Regions from separate parts of the Rhizobium laguerreae genome, predicted to be linked through region 3. Evidence: predicted binding sites of a transcription regulator. Region 3 holds the regulator's gene; each other region holds the start of a gene.
What was found. Region 3 encodes HrcA, which represses chaperone genes, less so after heat shock. Its sites were predicted from a motif close to GTTAGCACTCNCNNNNNGNGAGTGCTAAC; they were not measured.
Positions count from the first base shown of each region.

Region 1: the regulator HrcA is predicted to act here: its motif matches at 1,878-1,906, upstream of groES (co-chaperone GroES).
Region 2: the regulator HrcA is predicted to act here: its motif matches at 1,285-1,313, upstream of HFO71_RS11970 (co-chaperone GroES).

Region 1 covers NZ_JAAXQT010000023.1:4,216-7,491, forward strand. The annotation lists gene HFO71_RS35140 (MFS transporter) at 1-216, opposite strand, end outside; partial or broken gene HFO71_RS35145 (DnaJ C-terminal domain-containing protein) at 540-815, opposite strand; gene HFO71_RS35150 (hypothetical protein) at 1,118-1,408, opposite strand; gene HFO71_RS35155 (usg protein) at 1,503-1,775, opposite strand; gene groES (co-chaperone GroES) at 2,052-2,366, shown strand; gene groL (chaperonin GroEL) at 2,418-3,276, shown strand, end outside.
Region 2 covers NZ_JAAXQT010000003.1:277,084-280,359, reverse strand. The annotation lists gene groL (chaperonin GroEL) at 1-862, opposite strand, end outside; gene HFO71_RS11970 (co-chaperone GroES) at 914-1,231, opposite strand; gene HFO71_RS11965 (hypothetical protein) at 1,742-2,005, shown strand; gene HFO71_RS11960 (hypothetical protein) at 2,002-2,337, shown strand; gene HFO71_RS36320 (hypothetical protein) at 2,334-2,660, shown strand; gene HFO71_RS11955 (DUF1488 family protein) at 2,651-2,926, shown strand; gene HFO71_RS11950 (transglutaminase-like domain-containing protein) at 2,955-3,276, shown strand, end outside.
Region 3 covers NZ_JAAXQT010000006.1:42,352-45,627, reverse strand. The annotation lists gene HFO71_RS18975 (VOC family protein) at 1-246, opposite strand, end outside; gene rph (ribonuclease PH) at 243-962, opposite strand; gene hrcA (heat-inducible transcriptional repressor HrcA) at 1,091-2,179, shown strand; gene grpE (nucleotide exchange factor GrpE) at 2,290-2,922, shown strand; gene HFO71_RS18955 (nucleoside hydrolase) at 2,962-3,276, opposite strand, start outside.

The DNA.
Region 1 (3,276 bases), on a different contig from region 3:
AACCAGGAAGCCGGCTACCATGAAGCCGTAGATGTCATTGATCCAAAGGAGTTCGGAGACCGACGGGTCGAGATCTGCGACGATCGCAGGAATAGCCAGGAACAGGATGGACAGATCCATCGAATAGATGAGACAGGCAATCGAGAGCACGCACACGCCGATCCATTCCCTGCGTCCGGCAAGGTTCCGGTCTGCTTTGGCGCTTCCAGTGTGCATCGAACTCCTCCTGTAGCGGCGGCAATGTGACGTGCCCGATGATAAATGGCAACGCTCCAACCTTGGAGCGCCCGGTTCGAGATGCGCCCGAGCCAGCCAGACGCAGCACGACTGGGCGGATGGGGGATTTTTCCAGCTGAACCGATTCACTGACTGAATGTCGACATGTGGGGTCAGAAAAACGAGGCGGCCAGTATGCTTGACGTGTAAAAGTCGAGGCATCACACGGCCAAAGTAGATGGGTATCGCGAGGCAGGCCAACTCCTCACTGATTCAAACTCGACAGGCGAATGCCCACCGAGTGAAATTGGCTGAGCGCAGCTTCACCGGCGTTTCATGAAGCTGGCTAGCTCTTCGTCGGGACCGTTGGGCAGCACGATCTTCAAAGTCACATAGACGTCGCCGGCGCCGCCATTCCCGCGCGACACACCCTTGCCCTTGATGCGCAAGACCTTGCCGCTGCTGGAATTGGGCGGCAGCGCCAGATCAACGGGACCGGAGGGTGTCGTCACGCGTACCTTGCCTCCGAGCACGGCTTCGCTAAGCGGGACTGGCAGTTCAAGGCGGATGTCGTCACCGTCGCGGGTGAAGAAGCGGTGCCAGTTCCGGGATGCAGATCTCGCCCGCGCCCGGCTGATCCTGGACCTGACAAACGGCGTGGCGTCAACGAGGCCGGCATCGACGTCATCATGGATCGCGGCGATCAGCTTCACGGTCTTCGCATGATCATGCGCGCGACCTCATCTCGGCTGTGGGCAACGAGGCTCCAGCGGTGAAGCAACGCTTGCGTGCCGCCCTGGATAAAGATTTTGACGCCCGTTCGTTATAGCTCTTACCGCCGCCGCATTCTTGCACTTCAGAGGAACCGCCCAGGCCTGCGCCTGGATCAATGAAGCAGCGCCTAGTGGACGGCGTGACTGACAATACGATACGGGTGCATCGCGTTGAACTGCGAAATCATGGCGGCTGCTTGCTGTAAAATGCGCTCGGTATTTCTCAAATCGTCGCGCGCCAGCTCATCGGCGTTGACGCGGATCGCTTGCGCCATATTGGCGGAAAGCGCTGCTAAGTGGCGGTTACCTTCAACAAAGGCTTCACGTGCCGTGCCCTCGAGGGCAGTAGCGACGTCGACGAAGACGTCTTCCCGTTCCTCGATGCTGAGGTCCCCTATATTCCTGATCTGCTCTTCCATATCCGTCTCACTCTAACAGACGTTCGTTAGCGACCGAGCTCGTCGAGCCTCGATCGCCCGGAGAATTAGGAAGAGAAAAATCGGCATTCAACAGTCAGTGCAGCTTGAATTCGCCGTCGACGCGCCGCCATTCGTTCGGACCGACGAGACGCTGATGCGTATACCGGACTGAGTGCAGAGGCCCATCGAGATTGGCCTGCCAATAGTCGAGGAACTTCTGCATGTGGGGGAAATCCGGCGCCAGATCGTAGTCCTGCCAGACATAGGTCTGCAGGACGGTTTCGAAATCGGGAACGCGATATAGGATATGCGCTGTGGTGAGTCCATAACCGTTGAGTTGCCGCTCAAGATCCGAAGAAAACTGCATGCTTCATCTCCTTTTCATAACGGGCGGAAGGATGACGCAAGTCCGCTGTGTCATCAATCAATTTGCGAACTTTTGACTTCATTTATTGTTCCGTTCCAGCATGTTAGCAGCCGACGCGGGAGAGTGCTAATTTTCCTTCAAGAGCCTCTTGAAATCGGAAAATCTCGAAAATAAATTTTCTGCGCGAAGTGCTCAGAGAGGCTTCGCACCCGCCCGAACTGGTCATCCGGTCCGGCTCGGGGATTAACGTCATCTTGTTTGTCCATGGAGGAAAACATGTCGTTCAGACCGCTTCACGATCGCATTCTCGTCCGCCGGGTCCAATCCGAAGAAAAGACCAGAGGCGGAATTATTATTCCTGATACTGCCAAGGAAAAGCCGCAGGAAGGCGAAGTCATCGCCGTCGGGTCCGGCGCCCGCAATGACGCCGGCCAAATCCAGCCGCTCGACGTCAAGCCCGGCGATCGCATTTTGTTCGGCAAATGGTCCGGCACCGAGATCAAGATCAACGGCGAGGACCTGCTGATCATGAAGGAAAGCGATGTCATGGGCATTATCGAGGCCCAGGCCGCCGAAAAGATTGCCGCCTGACGCGTTCTCAGCGCATTAGTCAAGAAAGCTGCCTATCGAAGGAGTGAACAAATGGCTGCGAAAGAAGTCAAATTCAACACCGATGCCCGTGAACGCATGTTGCGCGGTGTCGACGTTCTCGCCAATGCCGTGAAGGTGACGCTCGGCCCGAAGGGTCGCAACGTCGTCATCGATAAGTCGTTCGGTGCACCACGCATCACCAAGGACGGCGTTTCCGTCGCCAAGGAAATCGAACTCGAAGACAAGTTCGAGAACATGGGCGCCCAGATGCTGCGCGAGGTGGCATCGAAAACCAATGATCTGGCCGGTGACGGCACCACCACCGCGACTGTTCTTGCCCAGGCGATCGTCAAGGAAGGCGCCAAGGCGGTGGCGTCCGGCATGAACCCGATGGACCTGAAGCGCGGTATCGACATTGCCGTTGACGCCGTCGTCAAGGAACTGAAGGCGAATGCCCGCAAGATCACCAGCAACTCCGAAATCGCCCAGGTCGGCACCATCTCAGCCAATGGCGACGAGGAGATCGGCAAATATCTCGCCGAGGCGATGGAAAAGGTCGGCAACGAAGGCGTCATCACCGTCGAGGAAGCCAAGACCGCCGAAACCGAGCTGGAAGTCGTCGAAGGCATGCAGTTCGACCGCGGTTATCTGTCCCCCTATTTTGTCACCAACCAGGACAAGATGCGGGTCGAGTTCGAAGAGCCATATATTCTCATCCACGAGAAGAAGCTCTCCAATCTCCAGGTAATGCTGCCAGTGTTGGAGGCTGTGGTGAAATCGGGTAAGCCTCTGCTGATCATTGCCGAGGACGTGGAAGGGGAAGCGCTCGCAACACTCGTCGTCAACAAACTGCGTGGCGGCCTGAAGATCGCTGCGGTCAAGGCGCCTGGCTTCGGTGACCGCCGCAAGG
Region 2 (3,276 bases), on a different contig from region 3:
TCGCCTTGCGGCGATCGCCGAAGCCCGGCGCCTTGACGGCTGCGACCTTCAGGCCGCCGCGCAGCTTGTTGACGACAAGCGTCGCCAACGCCTCGCCTTCGACATCCTCCGAGATGAGGAGCAGCGGTTTGCCGGTCTGTACGACGGCTTCCAGGATCGGCAGCATTGCCTGCAGGCTGCCGAGTTTCTTCTCGTGAACGAGGATATAGGGCTCCTCCAGTTCCACGCGCATCTTCTCGGCATTGGTGACGAAATAGGGTGAGAGATAGCCACGATCGAACTGCATGCCCTCGACGACATCGAGTTCGGTTTCGGCGGTTCGCGCCTCTTCGACGGTTATGACGCCCTCATTGCCGACCTTGTCCATCGCCTTGGCGATCATCTCACCGATGGCGGCGTCGCCATTGGCGGCAATGGTGCCAACCTGGGCGATCTCGCCTGACGATTTGACCTTCATCGCCCGCGCCTTGATTTCCTTGACGACGGCTGTAACGCCGAGATCGATGCCGCGCCTCAGATCCATGGGGTTCATGCCGGCAGCGACGAGCTTTGCACCTTCGCGGAAGATGGAGGCGGCGAGCACCGTTGCCGTCGTCGTGCCGTCGCCGGCAAGATCATTGGTCTTCGAAGCCACCTCGCGCACCATTTGCGCGCCCATGTTCTCGAACTTGTCTTCGAGCTCGATCTCCTTGGCGACGCTGACGCCATCCTTGGTAATGCGCGGTGCGCCATAGGCCTTGTCGATGACGACGTTGCGACCTTTCGGGCCAAGCGTCACCTTGACGGCATTGTTGAGCAATTCGACGCCGCGCAGCAGGCGGTCGCGCGCGTCGGTGGAGAACCTGATTTCCTTGGCAGACATGATATTTCTTCCCAGTTCGGTCTTGAGTTGCGGGTCACAAATTTTCTACCCTCAGGCGGCTTTGCCGGCAGCCGCTTCGGTCTTTTCGACGATGCCCATGATGTCGGTCTCCTTCATGATCAGAAGGGTTTCGCTATCGATCGTGACCTCGGTCCCCGACCATTTTCCAAACAGAATGAGATCGCCGACCTCGACATCGAGCGGGACGAGATTACCGCCTTTGTCGCGCAGGCCCGGGCCGACTGCGACCACTTCGCCTTGCTGCGGCTTCTCCTTGGCGGTGTCTGGAATGATGATCCCGTCCTTGGATTTGACATCGCCTTCCGCACGCCGAATGACGACGCGGTCGTGAAGTGAACGGAATTTCATAGAGGTCTTTCTGCTGCCGGCGCGTAGGGCGGCTGCAATTCATAAATAGCACCCGTGGCACTCGATTGATAGGAGTGCCAAGAAATATTGTTCACGCAGGGAATTTCTTTAAAAATTCAGGAAATCAACTTGAGCGAATATTTTGCAATAATCAGCAAATGAATAGAATTTTTAGGCCATCACGTTCGATTTTATTTAAATGGCCGTCGAGTTAATTTGGCGTTTTTCATAGATAAATCCGAATTATCTTGATTTAAACTCAATCAAGGCGCAATGATGGGCCTCGTCGATTTGGCCGACTTGGCTTCGCGGTGTCAGAGACCTACGACCCGCCATCACCACTGAATTTTCGATAGCAATCTATGACGTCGTTCGGGCGTTGATTTCGCCTATTGCGATCCGGAATGAGCTTGGCGCTGACCGCGGATGTACCGGCAGCATCGAGTTCGTCCGGTTCGGAACTAAACGACACAGGAAACGCATCGGTGTCTTCCTGCGGGGGCCTCAGCCGTGACCAGTCGCACCACACAAACCGTCGTCCGCTTTTCATTCCCGTTCCGCCTGCCCGGTTTCGACGGGGCGCAGCCAGCCGGAGAATACCGCGTCGATTATGACGAGGAATTGATCGATAGCGTTTCCAGGCTTGCCTGGCTAAGGGTCGGCGCCTTCATCCACCTGCCGGCAATCGCCGCGCAGAGTTCGACGCAGCAGATGATGCCTATCCACCTGTCAGATCTCGAAACCGCGCTCGAAGAGGACCACAAACCGTCATGACCGCTACGCGCATCCCGCAACGCAATGGACGCTCGATCCGGCGCGAGGCAGCAACACATATCTTCAAGGTTGGACAGACTGTCCGGGTGAAGGACGGGTTCCTGGTCGTTCCCTCCAAGCTCCCCGAGACATACCGCATTACCGCCACGCTGCCTCTGAGAGGAAATGTGCTGCAATACCGCATCCGCAGTGACGATGAACGTCATGAGCGGGTCGCGACGGAAGACAGCCTGGAACTGGTAGACCTAACGCCCGCCGGCAGCGGCGCAACACTGATCGAGAGGACGTTTGGCCATGGCCACGGCCCGAATGACGAAAGGTTGACATCGTGAACAGCCATGAAGACGAAGCCGAACGAAGGAATGCCTTTGCCGTCGGCACATGGGAAAACAAATGTAGCGCTTCCGGCCGCTACTCCATGGAGATCGAACACGACCGCCGGATCGAATCCGCCCGTTCGTCGACCGTCTATCGTGTCTCAGCAAACGTTCCAGTGCACGCCGACCATGCCGTGACCGGGAAGAGCCGTCCAGAGGCCGGGAAAGACATGATGTCCTTCAATCTTCTCAACATAGGATACCGGAAGGAATGGCTGAGGCTGTCGGACGCCGCCCGGAGCGCTCGTCAGACCCCGCCGGTTCAACCATGGCGCTAGCCTTTCTGAATCAAAGCCGCAGCTTCGATGCGGCGAGAAATGCGGTGCGCTTCGTCGGCCACGACGGCATGTTCCAGGTGTTGTTCTTCATCGAGGTTGACGCGCTGGCGAAATCCGACACCACATTGCAAAGAACCGAGCCTTCGGAAACGAGGTGGCTTTCGGCGTTCGACGCCCTGCGCAACTCCATTCAGGACGTGGCACACAAAGCCTATTCCTACCGCCGCCGCGCCTTTTATACTCTAACTGCGGCGGATTTCCGCTAGCGGGATCCGGACGCGCGAGAAAACGCTCATGTTGATCCGTTACGGCTATGAAATCACGCTGACCTGCCCGCAGCCGACCGCATTGGTGTGCCTGTTGTCGGTTCATGATGATCGTGCCGCCGACATCAGAATTCCGGAAACGGTCTTCACCACCCCCGATGTTCCCACATCGACTTATCGCGACCTCTTCGGCAACCGCTGTCTTCGGCTGGTTGCCCCAGCGGGCGACCTGACCATATGGGGCGATGCGACGATCGAAGACGATGGCCAACCGGACAGGTCGCTGCCAGGCGCCAGGGAACTCCCGGTTTCGGAGTTGCCGGATGATTGCCTCGTCTACCTGATGGGCA
Region 3 (3,276 bases):
ACAGGCATGGCCCTGGCCGGTCGTGCCGTGCGGCGGCACCTGCAGCGCTTCCGGCGCCGGCGGCTTCACCGTTTCCTCGGGATTGAAGATCAGGAGAACGCCTGGCCCGCAGCGGAAGAAGACATGCCGGTTGGCGGCGCGGGCGATCTTTTCAAGCCCGAGAACGTCTTCGTAGAACGTCTCGGCCTTATCCAGATCCCGCGCATAGAGCGCCGTTTCCAACATGCCTTCCAGCATGGGGTTCATCCTTCGACGACTTGCTTCTGCAGCGCCACGAGTTCGCCGATTCCGTTTCTGGCAAGCTGCATCAGCGAGGTGAATTCGCCTTCGCTGAACGGCGTGCCTTCGGCCGTGCCCTGGATCTCGACGATCCCGCCGGTGCCCGTCATGACGAAGTTCGCATCGGTCTCGGCCGAGGAATCCTCGAGGTAATCGAGATCGATCACCGGCTGGCTGGCGAAGATACCGCAGGAAATGGCGGCGACGTGATCCTTCAGGACCCGGTCGACCTTGATCATGTTCCGGCTTTCCATCCATTTCAGGCAGTCGTAAAGCGCGATCCAGCCGCCGGTGATCGAGGCGGTCCGTGTGCCGCCATCGGCCTGGATGACGTCGCAATCGAGCGTGATCTGCCGTTCGCCGAGCGCCTGCAGGTCGACGACGGCGCGCAGCGACCGTCCAATCAGCCGCTGGATTTCCTGGGTGCGGCCGCCCTGCTTGCCGGCGGCGGCCTCGCGCTTCATGCGTTCGCCGGTCGCCCGCGGCAGCATGCCGTATTCGGCCGTGACCCAGCCCTTGCCGGTATTGCGCAGCCATGGTGGCGTCTTTTCTTCGAGGCTCGCCGTGCAGAGCACATGCGTATCGCCGAACTTCACCAGGCAGGAGCCTTCCGCATGCTTGGAAAAATTGCGCTCGAACGAGACCTTGCGCATCTGGTCGATTTTTCTGCCTGAAGGCCGCATTCTTATCTCCTGGGGTTTATTTGACCGCTTCTACGATTGGCGGCGCTCATTTGCAAATTCCCTTTTGCCACGGGTGTTAGTTTGACTATATTTTCGGGAAGTATCATCAGCACGGGTTCGAAAGCTTCATGGGCATCAGGTCGACGTCGGTTTCGGATGCCGTAGCTGCGCTGGACGAGCGCTCCAGGGAAATTTTTCGTCGCATCGTCGAAGGTTATCTGGAAAGCGGCGAGCCGCTCGGTTCGCGCAACCTGTCCCGTATCCTGCCGATGTCGCTGTCGCCGGCCTCGGTGCGCAACGTTATGAGCGATCTCGAAGAGCTCGGCCTGATCTATTCGCCGCATGTCAGCGCCGGCCGGCTGCCGACCCAGATCGGCCTGCGCTTCTTCGTCGATGCCTTCATGCAGGTCGGCGACCTCTCCGCCGAGGAGCGCGCCAGCATCGACCGCCAGGTGCGGGCCGAAAGCGGCGGCAATCCCGTCGAATCGATGATGAACGAGGCAAGCCGCATGTTATCCGGCATTTCGCGCGGCGCCGGCCTCGTCATCACCTCGAAAAGCGATCCAGTGCTGAAACATGTCGAATTCATCCGGCTCGAACCGACAAAGGCGCTGGCCGTGCTCGTCGGCGATCACGATCAGGTGGAAAACCGCATCATCGAACTGCCGGCGGGCGTCACCTCCTCGCAGCTGACGGAAGCGGCGAATTTCCTCAATGCCCATATGTCCGGCCAGACCCTGCCGGAGCTCCGCAAACAATTAAGCCGGTTGAAAGACGACGTCCGTCACGAGCTTGATGCCCTGTCGCGCGATCTGGTCGAGCGCGGCATCGCTGTCTGGGCCGGCAGCCCTGACGAGGGAAAGCCGACGCAGCTGATCATCCGCGGTCGCGCCAACCTGCTCGAAGGGCTCGCCGGCGCCGAGGATCTCGACCGGCTTCGCCTGCTGTTCGACGATCTCGAGAAGAAGGACAGCCTGATCGAGATCCTCAATCTCGCCGAAAGTGGTTCGGGCGTGCGCATCTTCATCGGTTCGGAAAACAAGCTCTTCTCGCTGTCCGGCTCGTCGCTCATCGTCGCGCCCTATCGTGACGACGACGATCGCATTGTCGGTGCCGTCGGCGTCATCGGCCCGACGCGGCTCAATTATTCCCGCATCGTGCCGATGGTGGACTATACGGCCCAGCTCGTCTCCCGCCTTTCGCGCAATCAGCTTTGACGCGCAGCTATCAGTCACGCGGAATTTTCGCTTCTTTGTCACGCAGACTTGATTTTTTTCGGTCGAACCTCGATATCGGGCGCATCTGAAGACACCAACCGGAGACCGTCATGACCGATGACACGACGAAAAACGGACCTGACGCAACTGCGGCCGATGCCGCAGCCGACGCCGCCGCCTACGTCGAGAACGAAACTGCGCAGCAAGAGCCCGCCCAGCCGGACCCGATCGAGCTTCTGAAAGCCGAAAACGGCGAACTGCGTGACCGTTATCTGCGCCTTGCTGCCGAGATGGACAACCTGCGCCGCCGCACCGAGCGCGAGGTGAAGGATGCCAAGTCCTATTCCGTCGCGGGTTTCGCGCGCGACATGCTCGCCGTCTCCGACAATCTGCGCCGCGCCCTTGATGCCATACCTCCGGAGACCAAGGCGGCTGCCGATGCCGGCCTGAGCACGCTGATCGAGGGTGTCGAGATGACCGAGCGCGCCATGCTGTCGGCTCTCGAGCGCCACGGCGTTCGCAAGCTGGAGCCGGTTGGCCAGAAGTTCGATCCGAATTTCCATCAGGCGATGTTCGAGGTGCCGAACCCGGACGTGCCGAATAACACGGTCGTCCAGGTCGTGCAGGCAGGCTTCACCATCGGCGAGCGCGTGCTGCGCCCAGCCATGGTCGGCGTCGCCAAGGGCGGCCCGAAGCCGGCCGAAGCCGAAACCAACTCCGTCTTCGACGAGAAGGACGCTTGAGATCGTTTCCTTCCTCCTCGAGGAAGGGAAACCGAAGCTTTAGATGCGGGCGAAGCGTTCGATCAGCAGATTGAAGAAGCCGTCCGCATCGACATGGCGCATGACCCTGGCATTGCGCTTGCGCTCGGTCACATGCCACCAGTCGACGACGGTCATGCCGACCGTGAGTTCGGACTGGACCTCGATCTCGACATTGCACTCCCGGCCTTTGAAAAGCTCCGGCTTCAGCAGGTAGGCGACGACGGTCGGGTCGTGCAGCGGCCCGCCGTCGGAACCGTATTTCTCGATGTCGAAGCGTTCGAAGAATTCCAGCATCTCGACCATGGCCTTTGCCGGCGCCGTGCCGATCTCGGC